3 regions of the Sellimonas catena genome follow, and region 3 is predicted to be linked to each of the others. Evidence: riboswitches for the same ligand, from Rfam matches in the RefSeq annotation. Region 3 holds a riboswitch; each other region holds the start of a gene.
The links. Region 3 has a riboswitch for FMN ahead of Selli1_RS17175 (ECF transporter S component). Riboswitches for the same ligand answer to the same signal wherever they lie in the genome.

Region 1 (7,486 bases), on a different contig from region 3:
TCTTCTGAAACCCATCCGATTGTAACATTTCCTCCGGTCTTCAGCGTCTGATTGCCTACAAACGCACTTGGTATTCCCGCCTCGGAAGTCTCCAGCTTCACCAGTGTCTCGTCGACCGCCATCACCATGGATGTCTCCATTTCTCCTCCATGAAAATCGTAATGATTACCTTCTGATATTGTTGCCTGTACATCCGGATGTCCAAATGCTCCCGATGACAGAATAAACGGCGACATTCCAAGTTCACTCCGAAGCTCACGGCTTAAGATCTGAATCACCGGCAGATTTCCTCCGTGGCATACAAGAAATGCGATCTTCCGAAAACCATGGCGGTAAAGGCTCTCACTGATATCATAGAGCAGATGATAGTACGTATCCGGCTTTAAAGTAATGGATCCGCAGAAATTCTTGTGCTCTGTGCTCAGGCCAACCGGAATAACCGGAAACGCAAGAATCGGGAAGTCTGCTTCTCCGGCTTCCTCCAGCGCTTTTCCGAGGTATTCCACCATTGCTTCCGCAATGATGTCATCTGTCCCAAGCGGCGCCTGATTTCCATGCTGCTCCAGTGCTCCCACCGGAATCAGGACGATCGTCTCCTCCTTATCCACCTGTTCCATTTCCAGACGCGTCAGTTCTCTGTACTTACGAATCATACCGTTCCCTCCATCCTTTGACAACTCCCACTTCTTTCAGCCTGTCATACAGAAGATATCCCACAATATAATTCAGCAAAAGCTTGATCAGATTGAACGGGATTGTCGCCAGTATGAGAAACAGCGGAAGATTTCGAATCAGAGGATTGACTGCTCCCACGGTGCGGACCACTTCATCCAGAGAAAGGCCCATCGCCGATGCATAAAGCGGAAGTGTAATGCACGCATTCAGGACACAGGAAAACGCAATCCGGACCGGAAGATTGATCCCAAGCGAAATCACTGCCGCCTTTCTCGTCTGTCCCATCTTTTTGAACACGATCCACAGCGGGAGCACAAACAGCAGCGTCCCTAGAAGATTAGCGAATTCACCGACAAACATTGTCGTTGTCCCAACCGTGATCAGCTTGATCAGAATTTTGATGACCTCCACACAGATTCCGGACACCGGCCCCAGCAGAAATGTCGCGATCACAGAAGGGACGTCGCTGAAATCCACCTTATAAAACGGCGGCATCAAAGGAATCGGGAATTCCATTGACATCAGTATGCCGGCAAGAGCCGAAAGCATGGCCGTAATGATGAAGTAGTAGGTTTTGTTTTTTGTTCTCATATACTTTTCTCCTTTCGAATGATGTTACAAATTTCGTAAATCCTTCGAAAGAAAAAAATCCCAGCACCAGGGGCACTGAGATTCTCTGTTCACTGTTTCTTCTCCCATCCAGACTGTCACTGTCGGTTTTGGAATTTCACCAAATCAGCCACATACGTGGGTCACGGACTATACCGTCGGTAGGGAATTACACCCTGCCCCGAAGAATTTATTCATTTGCAGTATTATCGTAGCACACTCATATCCATTGTGCAATACATCTGATGCAATTTATGGATTTGTAAGTGCGCGGGCCGTATCCTGCAAAAACGCATCGATCCGCTCCTGATCCTGTTCGAGGCAGCAGGCATACAGCAGGTCCATCATAACCAGAATCGGAAACTGAGGAGAAATCGCATCTCCATACTCCAGATTGTCCAGTGCCGGGACGAGAATCACCTCGTCACAATACTCCATGAAATCCGGGTTGTTCCGCGCTGTCACAAGGACACATCCGGCTCCTCGCCGCTTCGCCTCCTGAAGCATATACTGAACCTCTTCCGTCTGCCCTTTCATGCTGAATCCGATGACCAGAGAGGTTTCATTCTGAAAGACCGCCCGCATCCGGATCATGTCCCGGTCCACGAGAGAATTGATATTCAGCCCGATCCGCATAAACCGAAGCTCCGTCTCCCTGGCGGCAATTCCGGAACTTCCGACACCGCAGACAAAAATTCTCTCCGCCTGAAACAGCATCCCGGCAATCTTTTTGAATTTCTTTTCATCAGCCAGATTATACGCCTTATTCAAAAGCTCCTGATAAGTATCCAGCACCCGTCTTGTATTATCTGCAAAGGGTCTGCTTTTCTTCTCCCGAAATGTATCCTCGTACTGATAGATAAACTCCCTGTATCCCCGGAATCCGCATTTTTTTGCAAACCGGGAGAGAGATGCCTCGGAAACATAAAGCCGTTCAGAAACCGCCTTTGCGGAAAAATCCCGCTTCTTTTTATTCTGGATAAAGAAATCCGCGATGGTCCGCTCCAAAGCTGTAAAATTCTCATAGTTGTACTCAATCACCGGTATGATCGACCTTGCGTAGTGCTCCATGTTCTTTTCCTTTCTTCTGTCTGTATTTTACATAACACTACCGAGAGTATAACACAGGTTTCACAAAAATAATACTAACTCTCCCATAGTTTTTGTGTTATAATGAGATTGTTTGAAAATGGCATGTTTGCCGGAAAAATAGGAGGTTTTTATTATGAACGTACCTGAAAGAATCGCAAAATTGCGTACTCTTATGGAAGAAAAAGGAATTGACATCTATATTGTCCCGACAGCAGACTTCCATCAGAGCGAGTATGTTGGGGAACATTTTAAAGCGAGAAAATTTATTACCGGATTCTCCGGATCTGCAGGAACAGCTGTCATCACAAAAGAAGGCGCTTACCTCTGGACAGATGGAAGATATTTCATCCAGGCTGCAAAGCAGCTCGAGGGCTCTACAGTTGAACTGATGAAAATGGGCGAGCCGGGTGTTCCGACTATCCATGAGTTCCTTGCTGATACATTACCGGAAAACGGCACACTCGGATTTGACGGACGTGTAGTTTCCATGGGTGAGGGACAGGATTACGAGTCCATCGCAACCGAGAAACACGGAAAAATCGTTTACGAATATGACCTCATCGACCAGATCTGGGAAGACCGCCCGGCCCTTTCCGAGGAACCGGTCTTCGCACTGAATCTGAAATATACAGGTGAGACAGTTGCATCCAAGCTGTCCCGCATCCGTGAAGACATGAAAAATGCCGGAGCAACTGCTCATGTCCTCACAACACTGGATGATATCTGCTGGACACTCAATATCCGTGGAAACGACATCGAGTTCTTCCCTCTTGTACTGTCCTACGCAGTGATCACCATGGATAAAGTAGACCTCTACATCAACGAGGCAAAATTAAGCAGCGAAATCAAGGCGGATCTGGAAAAAGACGGTGTTGTCTTCCATCCGTACAATGACATTTACGAAGACATCAAGAAAGTCGGATCTGACGAAGTGCTTCTGATCGACCCGGCAAGACTGAACTACGCACTTTACAACAACATCCCGGAAGGTGTTGCAAAAGTGGAAGAGCGTAACCCGGAGATCCTCTTCAAGGCAATCAAAAACGAAGTAGAGATCGAAAACATCCGTCAGGCTCAGATCAAGGACAGCGTCGCACATGTGAAATTCATGAAATGGCTCAAGGAAAATGTGGGCAAGATGACGATCACAGAGATGAGCGCATCTGACAAACTGGACGAGTTCCGTGCAGAACAGGGCAACTTCATCCGCCCAAGCTTCGAGCCGATCAGCTCCTATGGTGAGCACGGTGCCATCGTACACTACACATCCTCACCGGAAACAGATGTTGAGCTCAAAGAAGGCGGACTGTTCCTGACTGATACCGGTGCCGGATTCTACGAAGGCTCCACAGACGTTACACGTACCTACGCACTCGGAGAGATCCCTCAGATCATGAAAGATCACTTTACACTGGTTGCAATCAGCAATCTCTCCCTTGCAAACGCACGCTTCTTAAAAGGCTGCACTGGAATGACTCTGGACATGCTTGCAAGAAAGCCGTTCTGGGATAGAAACTTAAACTTCAATCACGGAACAGGACACGGCGTTGGATACCTTCTGAACATTCACGAAGGCCCGGCAGGATTCAGATGGCAGTTCCGCGCAGGCGAGATTCAGCCGTTTGAGAAAGGTATGATCATCACAGACGAGCCTGGTATCTACATCGAAGGAAGCCACGGTATCCGTCTGGAGAACGAGCTTCTCACATGCGAGGGTGAGAAAAACGAATACGGACAGTTCATGTACTTTGAACCGATCACTTACATCCCGATGGACCTTGACGCCATCAATCCGGAAATCATGACAGCAGAAGAAAAGAAAATGCTCAATGATTACCACAAGACTGTTTATGAGAAAATTTCTCCATACCTTGACAATGAGGAGAAAGAATGGCTCAGAACATACACAAGAGAGATCTAAACCGAAAACTGATTTCAGATGCAGCGATACGGCTCCGGTGCCTTCAGGTGCCGGAGCCGTATCTGTTACTACCATGAACAGGAGATGATATTATGCCATCCATCTATGCACACTACACCTTCGGAGAAATGATGAAAAAAGCATTTCCGGCCGATATCCGCAAGCTGATTTCCCTCCATGAGGATCTGTTTGAAATCGGACTGCACGGCCCGGATCTGTTCTTTTATTACCATGCACTTCTCAAAAACCGTGTCAACCGGACCGGCTACCACATGCACGATGTAAGCGCTGCACCATTCTTCCGGCGCTCCAGAGATGTGATTTTATCCGCAGCCTCCATATCCGAGAAACATGCCCGGTTAGCCTACATTCTTGGCTTTCTCTGTCACTTCACACTGGACAGCGTCTGCCACAGCTATATTGAGAAAAAACTCACGGAGGATCCGGTTACCCACTCCGATATTGAAACCGAGTTTGACCGCTATCTTCTGTTGAAACAGAATAAACGCCCGCTTCACGCAAAGGTGACTTCACACCTCCACGCTTCAACGGCAGGAGCAAAAGCAATCCAGGCGTTTTTCCCGACACTGAGCGTCCGGCAGGTAGAGTCCTCCATTTCTTCCATGATCTGGTACAATGACCTGTTTACAACCTCTGACCGGCTCACACGCAGTCTCGTAACATTCTTTATGCACGCCACCTTTACCTACAAAAGCCTCGGCGGACTGCTGATGAAGGAAAAAGCCAATCCGCACTGCGCGGACAGCAACCTCAGGCTTCACAAACTGATGGAGGCATGCGTGCCGCTTGGCCTCTCACTTACGAAAAATTATGTTGCATTTTTCAATCACGGAGAACCGCTCTCGCCTTATTTCCGCCATACTTTCGGACCAAAACCAGGCTGGGAACATATCCCGGTCTTATCCTTAAAAGAAGAGCGCCGTTACAAACCTGACACGGAGGAACTTTCACAATGAAATGGAAGACAACATCACTGGAAAAGAAATGGATTTTTTACGACGTAGGAAACTCAGCTTTTACTCTCCTGGTTTCCACCATTATGCCGATTTATTTTAACTACCTTGCATCGAGCGCCAACGTCTCGGAAGTCGATTACCTCGCTTTCTGGGGATATGCCACTTCGGCTGCAACGATTATCACCGCCATCCTCGGACCGGTTCTCGGAACAGTCTCGGATTTCAGAGGATGGAAAAAGCGGCTTTTTCTCTTCTCTCTTCTGGTAGGGGCCTGCGGCTGCGTGGTGCTTGGGTTCTTAAGCTCCTGGATCTGGTTTCTGCTGATTTTTGTACTTGCAAAGGCAGCGTACTCTCTGAGCCTGATCTTCTATGACTCCATGCTCACTGACGTCACCACCGAAGAGCGGATGGACGAAGTTTCCTCCCGCGGCTACGCCTGGGGATATATCGGAAGCTGTATCCCGTTTCTGATCAGCCTTGCCCTCGTTCTCTTTTACGAAACGCTGGGAATTACCATGAACATGGCCATGAGCATTGCTTTTCTTCTGATCGCCGTGTGGTGGGTCTGCTTTGCGGTACCGCTTCTTCGAAGCTACAAACAACTGCACTGTATCGAAAACCACGATCATGCAGTCTCCTCCGGACTTCGCCGTCTCGGCCATGTGTTCGGAGAATTGAAGAAAAACAAGAAGATTCTCTTCTTCCTGATTGCCTTTTTCTTCTACATCGACGGCGTGTACACCATCATTGACATGGCAACCGCCTACGGAACAGCTCTGGGTCTGGATACGACCGGACTGCTTCTGGCACTTCTGGTAACGCAGATCGTTGCCTTCCCGGCCGCACTGATTTTCGGACGCTTGAGTGGAAAATACAAAAACGCAAGCCTGATCAAGATCTGTATCGCAGCATATTTTCTGATCGCCCTTTACGGCATCACTTTAAAAGAACAGTATCAGTTCTGGATTCTGGCTGTCTGTGTCGGAATCTTCCAGGGCGCGATCCAGTCCCTCTCCCGGTCCTATTTCGCCCGGATCATTCCGGCTGAACGCTCCGGAGAATACTTTGGCATCTACGATATCTGCGGAAAGGGTGCATCCTTCCTCGGAACCACTCTGGTCTCCGCAATGAGCCAGCTCACAGGAAACATGAATCTTGGCGTCGGTTCTCTCGCCGTCATGTTCCTGATCGGATTTTTCTTCTTTCTTCGTACCGAAAAATTATCCTAAAACAAAAAAGGATCTCTTCCGGCACGCCTCATTTAAAGGCTGTCCAGAAAAGATCCTTTTTTATTTCTGTATGCTATTATTTATGCGTATTTCCGAACGATCTCCTGCATCTTATCAAAGCACTGCTCCATCTCGTCCACCAGGCGAAACTGCGTCCGCGCACGCACCAGATTGTGCTCCGGATACTCTGTCTTAAAGTAGGTATCTCCCTGAAGATAGTCTGTCAGGAAACGGATACCGCACTCCAGTGTCATCAGTCTTGCTCCCCATGGAAGGCTTTCGATCTCTTCCTTGGTAAGCACATCCTTTGTCTCCTCCAGATATCCCTTTACATAAAGCTCATACAGGGAAATATCAAAATGTACCAGATCCAGGTTTTTCTCATCCTCTGCCGCTGTCGCCGCGCCGAACCGAATGGAATCACCAAAATCATTCGCTGCAAGGCCCGGCATGATCGTATCCAGATCGATAATGCACAGCCCTTTTCCAGTCCTGGAATCAAAAAGAATATTATTTAACTTCGTATCATTGTGAGTCACACGAAGCGGAAGCGTTCCGTCATCCTGCTGTTTCACAAGCACTGCACAGTCATCCTTGCGTTTAAGGACGAAATCAATCTCCGGACGGCAACTGCCTTTCCGGTTTTTCAGATCCCGTTTCAGGGCAACCTCAAACGCTTCAAATCTCTTAACCGTATTGTGGAAGTCCGGAATCGTCTCATGCAGTCTGGATGCCGGATAATCGCCAAGCTGTTTCAGGAAATGGCCAAAACTGCTGCCGGACTGATAGAACTGCTCCGGCTTCTCCACCAGCTGGTAGCACTCAGAATCCGGGATAAAGTTGTAGCATCTCCACGGCTCCCCTTCACTGTCCTCAAAATAGTTGGCTCCGCTCTTTGTCTTGATATAGGCAAGCGTCTCCCTGTCCGGATCTCCGCCTTCCTCGCGGATCACATTTCTCAGGTATTCGGTTACACCGAAAAT
Region 2 (7,486 bases), on a different contig from region 3:
CATCCTTACCGCTGGCGCACAGATTTCTCTGATTGTCTGCTCCGACATTGCAGAGACTTCTCCAGTTTTCCTCCGGATGTACCAGGATATCATTATCTTTTGCCTTTCTGAAGTCCAGAAGCGGAGTCAGTACTTCATACTCCACCTTGATCATCTTCATGGCTCTGTCTACTGCTTCTTTTGTCTCTCCCGCAACGATCGCCACCGCGTCCCCTACGAAACGGACTCTCTGATCGAGGATCAGACGGTCATACGGACTTGGCTCCGGATAGGTCTGTCCAGCCATTGTAAACCGCTCATTCGGGCAGTCCTCATAGGTAAATACTGCCACCATACCCGGCACTTTCATCGCTCTGGCAGAGTCAATGTTCTTAATCAGCGCATGGGCATGCGGACTTCTCAGTACTTTCACGACGAGACAGTCCTTCGGTGCCAGATCATCTGTATAGACCGGCTTTCCTGTCACCAGCGCTTTGGCGTCGATCTTTGGTATCGCCTGATTTACTTTCTTCATGGATCTACCCCCTGCTTTCTCTCAGATATTTTTCCACAGCGCGCAGCTGTCCTGCATATCCTGTGCAGCGGCACAGGTTTCCGGCCAGATATTCCCGGATTTCTTCCGCGTCCGGACAATGTCCGGATACACAGAGCTCTCTTTCCATGGCAAGGACATTCATGATAAATCCAGGAGAACAGTATCCGCACTGCTCTGCCCCTTCTGCCGCCAGATATGCTCCGAACCGGGCCGCTTCTTCCTGAAGCCCCTCCAGTGTCGTAATCTTTCTTCCTGAAATTCCTGCTGCCAGAATCGAGCAGGAAAGCCGTGGTGTTCCGTCAACCCAGACGGTGCACAGTCCACAGTTGGTTGTCTCGCATCCGCACTTTACACTGTAGCATCCAAGATCTCTTAATACATCCAGAAGCACTGCACCTGCTTCAATCTCTGTATGGACTGGTTTCCCATTTAATTCAAACTGTACTTCCATCTACACATTCCCCTCTTCCAACGCTTTTTTCGCCCGACCGGCAAGGACTCGTCCCAGATGCTTCCGGTACTCTCCGCTTCCACGCATATTGCTTCCATAGGTGAAGGTATCAGCCGCCTGTTCCATCTCGTCTATTGTAGTCTCTGTCACATCCGCCTTCATTGGTCTTGCGCCGATGGAAAGTAGAACTGTTCCGTCTTTTTCAGATGCCGCACAGGTCAGCACCGGGAAATCAGTCTGACTTCTTCTCTCCGAGAGATAAACTGCCTTTCTGCCGTCCTTGGCCACAATCAGTTCTTCCAGAATATCTCTGTCACGATCCATTCTGATAAATTCAGAAAGAGGAACGATTCCTTTTTTATAAAGCTTTACTTTCGTATCCAGTACAAGAAATGCCGTCAGAATATCTGAAAATCCATATCTTCCGAAAATGCTTCCCCCTACTGTCGCCCCGTTCCTAAACTGCACTCCGACAATATGTCTGGTACACTCTTTAAAAAAGTCTCCAAATGTCTCTTTCAGCCCACTGTGTGTCTCGAGCTGACGAAGAGTACTCATACAGCCGATGCGAAATTCTGTTTCGGTCTCTGTGATCTGATCAAACCCAAGCCCGGACAGATCAATGACTGTATTAACATTTCCTCTGCCCATTCGGATCCACATCATCCCTCCAATGATCCGGTTGGCCCGTTTCTGATTCATCTCATATGCCTCCTCGAGTGTGCCGGGCTTTACATAGTTTTTCACTGTTATCAAAATGTCTCTCCTCCCGTTTCTCTGAAATTATCCATAGTTCTTTTTATTTTAGCATAACCTTTCTTTAATATCTACATGCAAAGCCGCTTTTTCCTGTAATTATAATAATACACCGTGTCCGAAAGGTATTCTTCCCCCGAAACCTCGGAACGGTTGATGCTGTAGACCGCATCTTTCAATTCACAGATACCCGGACTTTTACTCTCCGGCACAAGAAGAACTTCATGAATACTGCTTGGAAGAATATAAAAATTTTCCTTCCACTCCTCCCCGATCATTTCCAGAAGCCCCGGGTACAGAATTGCGGCCGCACCATGGCTTCTCTGCATATTGGTAAGGACATACATATAGCCGGCAAAGCAGCTTTCTCCACGGCAGTCCGGAATCAGTTCCATGACTACATTCTGAATATCCTGAAGCTCTGCCGGGAGAAGGCGGGGCGTATTTTGTCCGGCCGCCTGCCTGATCTCTTCCCGGGTGATCCCCCACATTTTCAGATGTTCATTTGTAATCATCATGGAAATGGCACTGTACTTTTCTACCGAAAACAATACGCAGAACACAATATCCAGGTCCAGATAGGAAAGATGCGGAACCTCTTTTAGCAGTTGCCTGTTTCTCTCCCCGTTAATCAGCCTGTATACAATCTTGTCCTTCATCCGCTCATAGTTGTCCAGATACTCCGCTTCCATCAATGGTTCCGGGACCTTCTGGCTCTGACTGTACCACTCCAGAAGACCTTCCGTTACTCCTTTCATTTCCATGCCTCTGAGATACCGTTCATAGTAATCTTCCATATAGACAATAGGCGAGATCCCCTCTTCACATTTCCGGAATAAAAAACCCTGACGCACTTCGCCGTTATTCTTCGTTGTCCGGTAATCTTCTACATGGACATCCGCCGGCAGCTCCTCTATTAGTCTTTCTTTTACATTTGATAAAAATAACTGATACTCCATCTAAGCTCCTTTCGGGCCCGCTGAAGTCTGAATTGATCTGATTCTGATCTGATAAAAATGAGTTTATGAATTGAGTGTTTATTTGGTATTGAATCTATTATACGTGCTTAAAATGCAGAATGCAACTGTTTTTTACACTGAGGTTTAGGTCAGTTTACAAGGAACTACACGCAGACCACGAAACGGGGGCTGCTGACAACAAATAAAGGCTGAGTATCAAGCACCGGGGAAGTGCGAGATATTCAGCCTGTTTTGTTGTCCGGGGTTTCCAAAGGGGCACCCTTTGGCACACGACTTTGCTTGCAAAGTGTAGTGTGTTATACGCTCTGTCAGCGTTGCCGTAAAAATGCCATTGCCACCGGAGAGGGCAAGGGGATTTGAAGCGGCAGGAAAACAGGGCTGTGATTGCGTGGCGTGGAGCCGCAAGCGCAGGACTGGTTTCATCAGCAGACAGGGCGTATATGAAAGCCCCCGTCTCTCGTCCAACGCCGGACTTCGGGACAAAATGTCCCGAACTTGTGGACACACTCACGAAAAAGCAGACGGACTTTCTCTCAAAATTGAAATGGGCGGGAAGCCATTTTAGGGCTTTCCCGCCTTGATTGCCTATCAGCAAAGGCGGGCGGGACTGTCAACGGCGGCGCATTTATTGCGCCGTTCATCTTGACCGTTGACTGGATCGGCTGGCTTTGCTATTCAGTTGAAATTTGTAGCCATATCCTACAACCGTTTTTACACAATCCATGTCGTTCAAATATGGACGTAATTTTTTTCTGATTTGATAAATCGTGTTTTCCACAGCATGAAAATAGTCGTTTGAAAATTCATGCCATACAGCTTGGTAAATTTGTCCTTTGCTAAACGTAACGTCTGGATTAGAATATAGCAGATACAAAATATCAAACTCTTTCGTTGATAAAAATACTTCTGTGTTTTCAACTGATACCTTATGCATTTCTATATCCATGTATAATGTATTCGGTAAATCACCCAAATTAAAAAATTCCCTTGTTGCTATACAATCTTGTCTAATCTGGTTTAACAACGCCGATAAATCGCTGAATTTTTGCGGTTCTCTTAATCTGGTATATAGTTCAACAAGAAGTTTTTCTCCGTAAATATCTTGATTGAAATTCAGCAAATGGACTTCTGTTGAAATGTTTTCGTCATTATCAATAGTAGGACGCTTCCCTATGTGGGTAACGGCATAATATGTTTTTTCGTTCCAACAAACAGATGAAATGTAAACTCCTGGTAGTGGTGTATTTTCTTTTGACAATATTTCTAAATTAGCGGTGGGGCTTCCTACAAGTTTTCCAATACCTCTGCCGTGAACAACTTTACCGCATAAAGATATATTCTTTTCTTTCATCAGCATATCCTCAAATTAGACCATTCATAGACAGCACAATCAAAATACAAGTCACAATTATCATTGTGAAAATAAGATATAGTCCGATAGGCTTATTATTCTTTTTCACATTCTCGCTTTCAATAAATCCGCTTTTTCGCAAAGCGGTTACTACTGGTTTATACAGGAAAAATGTAATACTGGCGTTTAGTCCGGCTTTTAGTAAGTTGAACGGCAAAAATGCAGGCAAGAGCAATTTTGCGACTGCTTCACGGGGATAGCCCATATAAAGCGGTGTTATTAAATAGTTCCACAAAAGCATAATTGCAACCATAGCCATACTTCCTAAAATCAATCCTAACAATGCTCCATGTAAGGTGTGTCTTTTTTTGTAAATAAAGGCTGCGGTACAGGCAAAAGAGCAGGTAGATACAATATTCATAATGCAACCCAAAATACCAGTATCGCTAACCGTCATCATTTCGATAAAAGACACGATTACTGACGCAATACAAGATGTCAATGGCCCCCAGATTAGCCCGCCCAAAGTAATTACAACATCTTTAGGGTCATATTTGAGAAACAAAACAATCGGTATTCTTCCTACTGCCATAACCACATAAGCGATTGCACAAAGCATAGCAACGGTTGTCATTTTTTTAGTTTTGTTGTTCATTTTAGATTTCCTCCATATTCAAAATTAGCACCTGAAAGGAACTGTCTTTCAGGTGCTAACAATGGCATAATTCAATAATGATTTTTGCAATATTAGTCATCTTCTTTTATCCAGACTTTACTGTTGGTTTTGGAATTGCACCAAATCATGCGCTTAACGCTCGCGGACTTTAACCGCCAATCGGGAATTCTTGCTTATGAACTGATACTGTTACATAAGAGTCACCCTGCCCCGAAGACATTTATATTCAGTTGCACATATAAGTATAGCCTTGCCATTTCTAATTGGCAATAAAATGAAGGCATTTCGGAAACAATTCGGAAATCTAAAATGAAAAATATTACTTTCCCGCCTGCTCAATCATCTTCTTCATCAACTGCTGGAATTGTTCGCTTGTTTCCTCGTCCAGCGGCATGACCTTTTCAAGCTGTTCCGCAACCAACGCCGTCACATCATCAATGGTATGTAATTCCTGCTTCTGCTCCTGTGCAGCGTTCTGAATATTTTGAAACATGGCGGCGGTCACTGGTTCTTCCGGCGGCTCCCCGCTGTCTATATCGCCTTTTATGTCCCGCAGGATAGACATAAATACATTCTTGATTTTCTCAATCTCTGCTTCATGCTCCCCCAGCTTTTGAACGTTCATAAACTGTATATCCTGTCTTGCTTCCGCCCGGTATTCCGGGCGGTCTTTCATTAAATTGGACAGCGAAGATGTTGCCATTTCGATTACCTGGTTTCGTGCCATAACGCCCCTTGCCGCTGTGTCCTGAAAATAAATATGTATCAAGCTTATCAGGCGTGGGAAATTCTTATGTTCTAACAAGCGGTTGAGAATTTCCACATCTACCATTCCCGTCACAAGCCCCCGGACTGCTCCCTCGGACAAGCCCAATTCCGATATGTCATAACTCTTTTGGACGCTCACCGTTGACAAGCCCAGAATATAATCCGTTGACACTCTAAATTCTTTCGCAATGCCTATGAGAATATCACTGCTGACCGTCTTAGTTTCCCCGCTGACAATCCGGCTCAACTGAGAGGGGGAAATCCCTATTTTCTTTGCCAGTTCCTTTTGCGGGATATGCCGCCCGTTGCAAAGGTCTGAAATCCGCTGTCCGGGTGTTCCGGGTAAAGCCATAGATACGCACCTCCTCCGTATGTTTCCATTATACAGGATAATTGCAGAAATGCAATTTCAAAAGTATAGACTTTGGGAAAATGCAATTCTCGCAACAATCCGGGATTTGCATTTTTTTCTGATAAACTGGATTTACGAACGTTCGGAACAGCACCTTGAAAACAGAATGACCGTCCGAAAAGGAATACCCCGGCAGGGGAAGCACCGCAACGAGCCACTTCGGGACAAAATGTCCCGAAGTCCGGGGAGCGTGCCAACGCCGGAACACGCCGCAGGAATGGGGCAGGAAGCCTTTTCGGGGAGAACGGCAACAGAGAAACGGAGGAACACATGAAAGAAAATTCATACAGACGATTGCCGCCCATAGAGCGCAAGCCGGACGGCTCTCTCTACCGCATGACCCCGGCGCAGAGGAAACAGACAAACGCCCTTATCCGCCGGGAGTGCTGCTGTTATGAGGGCGGGGACTGTATCGCCCTTGATGACGGGGACAGCCATACCTGCCCGCAGACGGTTTCTTTCTCGGTCTGCTGTAAGTGGTTCCGCTGGGCGGTCTTGCCGCTGGACGGGACACTGGAAGCGGAGATTTTCCGAGATAAGGACTTGAAACGCTGTGCGGTCTGCGGCGGCGTGTTCGTCCCCAAATCCAACCGGGCAAAATACTGCCCGGACTGTGCCGCCAGCGTTCACAGGCGGCAGAAAGCGGAAAGTGAACGGAAAAGGAGGTCGAGCGTGGACAATTAGGCGGGAAAAAAGTCTTGATATACAAGCCTTCCAGAAGGCAGAACCGGGGCAGGTCATATAAAATATCGTCTGCCCCCGGAAATGCCGTTCTAACTGTCCACAAAGCACACTATGACAAACACGATTTACATTCATCAGCCAGAGAAATCGGTCAGCTTCACCCGGCTCCCTAATTTTCTCTTTGAAGCCCCTACATTCATAGCTTTGTCCAACGAAGCAAAGCTGCTGTACGCCTTTATCCTGCGCCGGACAGAGTTATCCCGCAAGAACGGCTGGGCGGACGAATACGGGCGCATTTTCCTGTATTACCCAATCTGCGAGGTGGTCGCTCTGCTCCGCTGCGGGCGGCAGAAAGCGGTGAATACCCTGCGTGAGTTGCAATATGCGGGACTTGTGGAGATACAGAAACAGGGCTGTGGAAAACCCAACCGTATCTACCCAAAATCCTATGAAGCGGTTTCAAACACCGACTTCAAGAAATCTGGTTCTGGTACGCCGGAGGGCTGAAATCTGTACTCATGGAGTACGATAATCAATCTTCTTGAAGTACGAAAACCGGACGGTATATAGAAATACAGAGATTAAAATGATTTATTGATATCCATTCCATTCCAATCCTATCAGAGATAATTCCGGCGGGATTTTCCTGTGGAAAAGTCCCGGATAGGAAAGGAAGGGAATGGGGAAAGGAGTTTATGGCACAGCACGCAATTTTGCGATTTGAAAAGCATAAGGGCAACCCGGCAAGACCGCTGGAAGCTCACCACGAACGGCAGAAAGACCAGTACGCCAGCAATCCCGACATTGACACCAGCCGGAGCAAATACAATTTTCACATTGTCAAGCCGGAGGGCAGATACTACCATTTCATTC
Region 3 (7,486 bases):
AGTCTGTCCCGTTCTTCCTGTACACCGGAAACGGTTTCCAGACTTCTTGTCATCAGAACCGCATCCTCTTTCGGATTATCGTAAAATCCTTTTCGGATTCCGACATCCCAGAACCCCTTCTTTTGATAGAGGGCGCGTGCTGCCATATTACTTTTCCGGACTTCAAGATGCCATACGGCAGTTCCTTTCAATGCACCTTCTGAAATTACGGTATCAAGAAGAAAGCCTCCTGTTCCTCTTTCCCTGAATCCGGCGTCAACGGCAATCCGAACAACTTCACTTTCATCAAGTACTGTATAAATCACAATGTACCCGACAATTGTTTTCCTATCCTCTGCCACGTAGATTTCCGCCGTTTTCTGGCACATCGTCTCCCTGACTGCATCTTCACTCCACGCATCAGAAAAAACAGCCCGTTCTATCTCTGCAATCCGGGCTGCATCTTCTTCATTGGCCTTACGGGCAATCATGTTGTTGTTCCTTTTCTCGTTCCAGTCTCTCCCTCTCCGCCTGGGACATCCTGAGATAGTCCGGTTTGTGATCCCGCGCATGCTCTGTCTTTCCCTTTTTCGCATAAACCAGTCCAAGCGCGCCGACTGCCGCCGCACTCTGCCTGCACATATGAGGCGGTGCAAAAACATACGGCACTTTTACTGTCTCCTCAATTTTCTCCCGGTATACAGGCACTCCGTCCCCGAGAAATACAACGCGTTCTCCAAGCTCATTGAGCATTCCGGCAAGGACGGTAATGTCCTCCGTCAACTGCTCTTTTACTGTTTCAAACTTCTCTTCAAACCGGTAGATTCCTGTGTACACCTGATTTCTTCTTGCATCCATGATCGGACAGATCAGCCCGCTGCATCCGAACATTCGGTATGCCATGGCATCGACCGTCGGCACATGGATGAGCGGCTTATCAAGTGCAAGTCCCAGTCCTTTCGCAGTCGCAGAACCGATCCGAAGTCCGGTAAAAGACCCCGGCCCTCCTGCCACAGCAATCGCATCCACCGACCCGAGAGAAAGTCCGGTCATCCGGACCGCCTCATCAAGCATCGGCAGCAATGTCTGGGAGTGTGTCTTTTTATAATTCATCGTATATTCAAACAGGATCTGTTCGTCTTCCACAACAGCCACACTTGCTGTCAGGCCCGAACTGTCCAGTGCCAGTATCCGCATAATAACGCCCCTTCTATTTCTGGAATCGCTCTGCCTGCTCTCTGATCAGCTCGGCATCATCGAAATAATTGATCTTCATGGCAGCCTTCACTTCAGAGAGTGTCTTTGCCGCTACTTCTTCCGCTTTCTCGCTTCCCTTTTTCAGAATCTCGTAGATTGCCGGAATATCTTTTTCGTATTCTTTTCTCCGTTTTCTAATCGGCTCCAGTTCCTCCTGGATCACTTCATTGAGGAAGCGTTTTACCTTCACATCGCCAAGGCCACCGCGTGTATAGTGGGCTTTGAGTTCATCCAGATTTGCATATTCCGGAAGGAATTCTTCAAAATGACGGTCTTTACAGAATGCATCCAGATAGATAAATACCGGATTTCCTTCCACTTTTCCAGGGTCAGAAACCTTCAGGTGGTTCGGATCGGTAAACATATTCATAATCTTCTTTTTCACATCGTCCGCACTGTCGGAAAGGTAAATACAGTTATGCAAAGACTTGCTCATCTTTGCCTTTCCGTCTGTACCCGGAAGTCTCAGACATGCCTGATTGGATGGGAGCAGAACTTCCGGCTCTACCAGCGTCTCTCCGTAAACGGAATTAAACTTCCGCACGATCTCCTTTGTCTGCTCCAGCATTGGCAGCTGGTCTTCACCGACCGGAACGGTCGTTGCCTTAAATGCGGTGATATCCGCTGCCTGGCTGATCGGATAGGTGAAAAATCCGACCGGAATGCTCGCCTCAAAGTTTCTCATCTGAATTTCGGATTTTACCGTTGGATTTCTCTGGAGCCTTGATACGGTTACCAGATTCATATAATAAAAGGAAAGCTCACAAAGCTCCGGAATCTGTGACTGAATCAGAAGCGTTGCTTTTTCCGGATCCAGTCCGCAGGAAAGGTAATCAAGCGCAACCTCAATAATATTCTGGCGCACCTTCTCCGGATTGTCTGCATTGTCTGTCAGAGCCTGAGCATCCGCAATCATGATAAACACTTCATCATATTTTCCCGAATTCTGAAGCTCTACTCTCCCTTTCAGAGAACCGACGTAATGTCCGACATGAAGCTTTCCAGTCGGTCTGTCCCCTGTTAATATAATCTTTGACATTATTATCCCTCCAGTTTATTGATAGAAATTTTTCTGTAATCAAATCCTTTTTCCAGATCTTTTTCAATCACGATCCGGATTCTTGTTTCCGGTAGAATCTCCTCAATCAGATTCGCCCACTCAATCAGACATACGCCTTCACCGTGAATGTAATCTTCATATCCGATTTCATCCATCTCTTCCACGTCTCCAATCCGGTACACGTCAAAATGATAGAACGGAAGACGCCCGTCTTCGTATTCCTGCACGATCGTAAAGGTCGGACTTACAACATCCTCACGTACTCCAAGTCCGTACGCAAGCCCTTTTGTAAAAATCGTCTTGCCGACGCCAAGATCCCCTTCCAGAGTAAAGACATCTCCGCTTTGGGCCGATTCGCCGATTTCTTTTCCGAGCTCAAACGTCTCCTGCTCTGAATATGTCTCTCTTACCATAGTGTCTCCTCCCTATTTTTTCTTTTTCTTCTTTCTTGAAAACAGAAACGGAAGGATCTTACCGGAATTATCCTCAATCAGCTCCTCCGGGAACAATGTCCGCAATGTCTTCTTCAGAGGATCCATCTGCGGTCCGATATCACTGTTCGGGAAAATAAATGCCGCATACGGTGTCTGATAAATCGCCACCAGATTCGGTGTCATCATAACGCGGTACATATCTTTCCACGGAGTGATTTTATTTTTTCCGGCACGCTCTACTCTGAGCCCGTCTTTTTCCAGCGTATAGCGGATCGGCGTGCTGTAGATTTTACTTTTCTTTAACTGACTGGCTGCACTGAACTTTAAGATCGATGGTACAACAAACAAAAGAGTTGCAAAAACAAACACAAGCCCCAGCCCCCAGGAAACCCTGCCCATCGCAAAACTTATAATCGCCCCGATCCAGCAGGCAACTCCCACTACGAGGTATAAAATTCCCTTGATCCCGTGATATGTATGAAACATAAGAAATTCAAAAAGTGCTTCCTGTGTCATTTTCACTTCAAAACTTGGTTTCATCTGTATTCCTCCATATTTCCGAATATTGAAATTATAACGCATCCTGTCCGCGGTTACAACAGCAAGTTTGCGAAGAATCTCCTGATTTTTCCAGGATCAGAAAAACCTCTGCGCACAGCAGAGGTTTCGGTTTAGTAATTTTCTGTCATTTTTACTCATTTACTCTATGGAGGACCGGACTGACTTTCTTATAGATCAAAAGCAGAATTGCCGATACCAGAATACCCTTGATCAGATTAAACGGTGCCACTGCAAGGATCACAAAAGTTGCAACTCCGTCAATTGCCGGATTCAATGCATGCCCCATCTGAACAATCGTATCAAGCGGCATTCCAAATGCTGCAGCATAGGTCGGAAGCAGGATGTAGGCATTGAGCACGCATCCGATCAGCGTCATGAATACTGTTCCTGCTGCAAGTCCGATCATCGCTCCCTTTTTTGTGTGCATCTTCTGATAAATCAGACCCGCCGGCACACAGAGACTGCATCCGATCAGGAAGTTTGCGATCTCTCCCACACCGCCTGTTTCAGTCCCATTAATCACGAAATTCAGAAGAATCTTGATACATTCTGTCATAACTCCCGCCACAGGACCCATCGCAAATGTTCCAAGAAGGACCGGGATTTCACTGATATCCAGTTTGTAAAAGCTCGGTACAAAAGGAAGCGGAAATTCAAAAAGCATCAGGACGGTAGCTACCGCTGCAAGCATGCCGACCTGGGCCATCGATCTGACTTTCGTACTGCTTCTTCTTATTTGTGTGTTTTTCTGCGTGTTTTCCATGTTTCTTCTCTCCTTTTTTTGAATGATAGACTCAATTCAGAAAAGAAACTCTTCCTGCCATAAAGTTTCCCTTATGGAAATGGGAATGTACAAAAAAATCCCCGGAACCATATGTTCCGGGGTTTGATGCTCTGCTTCAGATACAGATATCTGACGATTCGTACATTTCTTCTCTCATCCAGACTGTACTGTCGGTTCCGGAATTGCACCGGATCAGCTGCCAATGGCAGGTCGCGGACTTTCACCGCCGGTTGGGACTTTCACCCGACCCCGAAGAATTTTTTCCTGTTAACATTTAGTATAGAACAGTCTTTTGGAAAATTCAATACCTTTTTGTCTTTTACATTCAGGGTAAGCAGCATTCTTTACCGGATTCCTTTCATAGTAAGCTGAATCCGTTTTTTCTTGAGGTCCACACTCAGTACTTTAACATCCACGATATCACCCACACTGACCGCTTCCAACGGATGTTTGATAAACTTTTTGTCGGTGATTTCGGAAATATGTACCAGACCATCCTGATGAACGCCGATATCCACAAACACCCCGAAGTCAATGACATTGCGAACCGTTCCTTTCAGAACCATCCCTTCTTTTAAGTCTTTCATTTCCAGAACGTCGGTCCTGAGAATCGGTTTCGGCATCTCTTCTCTTGGATCTCTGGCCGGCTTTTCCAGCTCTTTTACAATATCATGCAGAGTGATCTCACCGATTCCAAGCTCTTCTGCCAGTTTCCGGTAGTCGCGGATGGTGGCCGGAAGGGCTGCAAGATTTCCTGCTTTTAAATCCTCTGTTGTGAATCCCTGCTTTTTCAGAAGTTTTTCTGCCGCTTCGTAGGATTCCGGATGGACGCTTGTCCTGTCAAACGGATTATCCCCGCCTTCGATCCGCATAAATCCCGCACACTGCTCATATGCCTTCGGTCCAAGTTTCGGCACCTTTAAAAGCTGCTTTCTGTTTGTAAATCTTCCGTTTTCTTCTCTGTAAGCCACAATATTTTTTGCGATTGTGTTTGAGATACCGGAAATATAGGATAAAAGCGGAGCAGATGCCGTATTCAAATCTACACCGACCTTGTTGACACAGTCTTCCACCACGCCATTCAGCGCTTCCGTCAGCTTTTTCTGGTTCATATCATGCTGGTACTGGCCGACCCCGATGGATTTTGGATCAATCTTTACAAGTTCTGCAAGCGGATCCTGAAGCCTTCTTGCAATTGACGCGGCACTTCTCTGTCCCACATCAAAATTCGGAAATTCTTCCGATGCCAGCTTGCTTGCGGAGTACACTGATGCTCCCGCCTCATTTACAATCACATACTGTACGTGCTCTTCCGGGATTTCTTTTAACAGTTCCATAATAAACTGTTCCGATTCTCTGGATGCTGTTCCGTTTCCAAGAGAAATCAGGCTGATATGATACTTCGGAATAATCTTTTTGAGCAGGTCCTTGGATGCCTTGATTTTGGCAGGGGTAGTCGGCGCTGTCGGATAAATCACTGTCGTTCCGATCACTTTTCCGGTCGGATCCACAACCGCAAGTTTACATCCGGTCCGGAATGCCGGGTCCCAGCCAAGCACAACCCGTCCTGTAATCGGAGGCTGCATAAGAAGCTGTGTCAGATTTTTCCCGAACACAGCAATGGCCCCGTCCTCCGCCTTTTCCGTAAGTTCATTGCGGATTTCCCTCTCAATGGCCGGCGCAATCAGACGACTGTAGCTGTCCTTGACCGCCTCTTTTAATACAGGTTCTGTATATGGATTATCCCCATGAATAATCTGTTTTTCCAGATAGCGGAGGATTTCTTCTTCCGGCGCTTCCATTCTGACCGTCAGAATTTTTTCTTTTTCTCCCCGGTTCAGAGCCAGAATTCTATGACCGGCAATCCTGGATGCTGCTTCCTCAAACTCATAGTACATCTCATAGACCGATTCCTGCTTTTCATCCTTTGCCTCTGAAACAATCTTTCCTTTCTGGAACGTCATCTTCCGGATTCTCGTCCGGTATTTTGCCTCATCGGAGATCATCTCAGCCAGAATGTCCTGTGCGCCGGCAAGTGCCTCTTCAGGGGAGGCAACATTCTTTTCCTCCGATACATAGGCTTTGGCCGCCTCAATCGCCGGCTCTTTCAACTTCTGTAAAAGGAGAAGCGCCGCAAGCGGCTCCAGTCCTTTTTCTTTTGCGATTGTCGCCCTCGTTCTTCTTTTCGGACGGTACGGGCGGTACAGATCGTCCACCGCCACCTGGGTCTGCGCCTCCTGAATCTGAGCTTTCAGTTCTTCGGTAAGCTTTCCCTGCTCCTCGATGCTTGAGAGCACCTGCGCTTTCTTCTCCTCCAGATTCCGAAGATAAGTAAGTCTCTCATGGAGTTTTCTGAGCTGCTCGTCATCCAGTGTTCCAGTTGCTTCTTTTCTGTATCTTGCAATAAACGGGATCGTGTTTCCTTCATCAATCAGTCCGACTGCCGCTTCGACCTGCCATTTTTTTACATTCAGTTCTTCCGTAATCTTCTGAATAATATCCATTTTTTGATTCCTTTCCAAAAAAGTACTTCCCTGTCATTATAGCGGAAGGTCTTTTTCTGCGCAACTTCATAAAAACAGAGTTTGCTCTGTTTTTCTTGAAATCTGACTCTTCCTATGTTATATTTTGGATGATAAGGAGGGCACTGATTATGAAAGAAACGAACGGACAGACTCTGTCAAAGCAGCAGCAAAAATCTCTTGAAACGAAAAACCGGATCTTTTCCGCCGCGAAGAGTATTCTTCAGAGGAAAGGGTACGATGCACTCTCCATCAAAAACATCTGTGAAGAAGCAGGCGTATCCAACGGAAGCTTTTATCATCACTTTAAAACAAAAGATGACCTGCTTTCCTATTATATAGAAGAACAGCCTACGATCGATCCGGACTGTCTGGAACTCCCGGAAAATGCCGCCGAGGCAAAAAGGGCAATCATTCTTGTCTATCTTAATTATGTCAGCTACTGCAAAGAGCTCGGTGTCGCTTTTATATCCAACTATTACACGCCAAAAAACCAGGCTCTAAATCCGGCCATCCGCACAAAGCGGCCTTATCCGATCGTAACAGTAACGGATTACCTGGCTCGTGCACTGGAAGCCGGCACTGTATCTGCCAGCCTGTCCCTGGATGAGATCTCCACCGATATCCGGATGATTGTCATCGGAAATGTCTTTGAATGGTGTCTGCGGGACGGAAATACAGACTTTGACGGAAATATGGAGCGTTCCCTCGGGAAATATCTGGACAGTGTTCTGAAATAGTGTGGTTTCGCTCCCGTCAGGGGACAAAACAGTTTAGAAATGGCAAAGACCTTTCAGATAAGCGTTTCTGAAAGGTCTTTTCATTTTAGAAGGGAATTTGTAATTCTTACTTTGGTAACTGTTTACCTTTGATGCTTTTATTATATCCC

Region 1: linked by a shared signal. The riboswitch ahead of Selli1_RS06905 (ECF transporter S component) and the one ahead of Selli1_RS17175 (ECF transporter S component) in region 3 are both predicted to bind FMN.
Region 2: linked by a shared signal. The riboswitch ahead of Selli1_RS01205 (ECF transporter S component) and the one ahead of Selli1_RS17175 (ECF transporter S component) in region 3 are both predicted to bind FMN.

What each region holds. Positions count from the first base shown of each region.
Region 1 is NZ_BSBO01000012.1:2,603-10,088, reverse strand. It holds gene Selli1_RS06910 (creatininase family protein) at 1-653, opposite strand, end outside; gene Selli1_RS06905 (ECF transporter S component) at 643-1,266, opposite strand; FMN riboswitch at 1,359-1,477, opposite strand; gene Selli1_RS06900 (MurR/RpiR family transcriptional regulator) at 1,537-2,355, opposite strand; gene Selli1_RS06895 (aminopeptidase P family N-terminal domain-containing protein) at 2,510-4,297, shown strand; gene Selli1_RS06890 (zinc dependent phospholipase C family protein) at 4,390-5,274, shown strand; gene Selli1_RS06885 (MFS transporter) at 5,271-6,503, shown strand; gene Selli1_RS06880 (phosphotransferase) at 6,584-7,486, opposite strand, start outside.
Region 2 is NZ_BSBO01000001.1:232,376-239,861, forward strand. It holds gene Selli1_RS01180 (xanthine dehydrogenase family protein molybdopterin-binding subunit) at 1-514, opposite strand, end outside; gene Selli1_RS01185 ((2Fe-2S)-binding protein) at 519-986, opposite strand; gene Selli1_RS01190 (FAD binding domain-containing protein) at 987-1,742, opposite strand; gene Selli1_RS01195 (DUF5688 family protein) at 1,814-2,701, opposite strand; gene Selli1_RS01200 (riboflavin kinase) at 3,360-4,073, opposite strand; gene Selli1_RS01205 (ECF transporter S component) at 4,084-4,728, opposite strand; FMN riboswitch at 4,823-4,971, opposite strand; gene Selli1_RS01210 (helix-turn-helix domain-containing protein) at 5,069-5,869, opposite strand; gene Selli1_RS01215 (cysteine-rich VLP domain-containing protein) at 6,200-6,613, shown strand; gene Selli1_RS01220 (replication initiator protein A) at 6,725-7,120, shown strand; gene mobV (MobV family relaxase) at 7,309-7,486, shown strand, end outside.
Region 3 is NZ_BSBO01000053.1:3,704-11,189, forward strand. It holds gene rimI (ribosomal protein S18-alanine N-acetyltransferase) at 1-470, opposite strand, end outside; gene tsaB (tRNA (adenosine(37)-N6)-threonylcarbamoyltransferase complex dimerization subunit type 1 TsaB) at 457-1,176, opposite strand; gene trpS (tryptophan--tRNA ligase) at 1,190-2,275, opposite strand; gene tsaE (tRNA (adenosine(37)-N6)-threonylcarbamoyltransferase complex ATPase subunit type 1 TsaE) at 2,278-2,709, opposite strand; gene Selli1_RS17170 (YcxB family protein) at 2,722-3,270, opposite strand; gene Selli1_RS17175 (ECF transporter S component) at 3,422-4,054, opposite strand; FMN riboswitch at 4,217-4,336, opposite strand; gene Selli1_RS17180 (Tex family protein) at 4,420-6,579, opposite strand; gene Selli1_RS17185 (TetR/AcrR family transcriptional regulator) at 6,729-7,337, shown strand.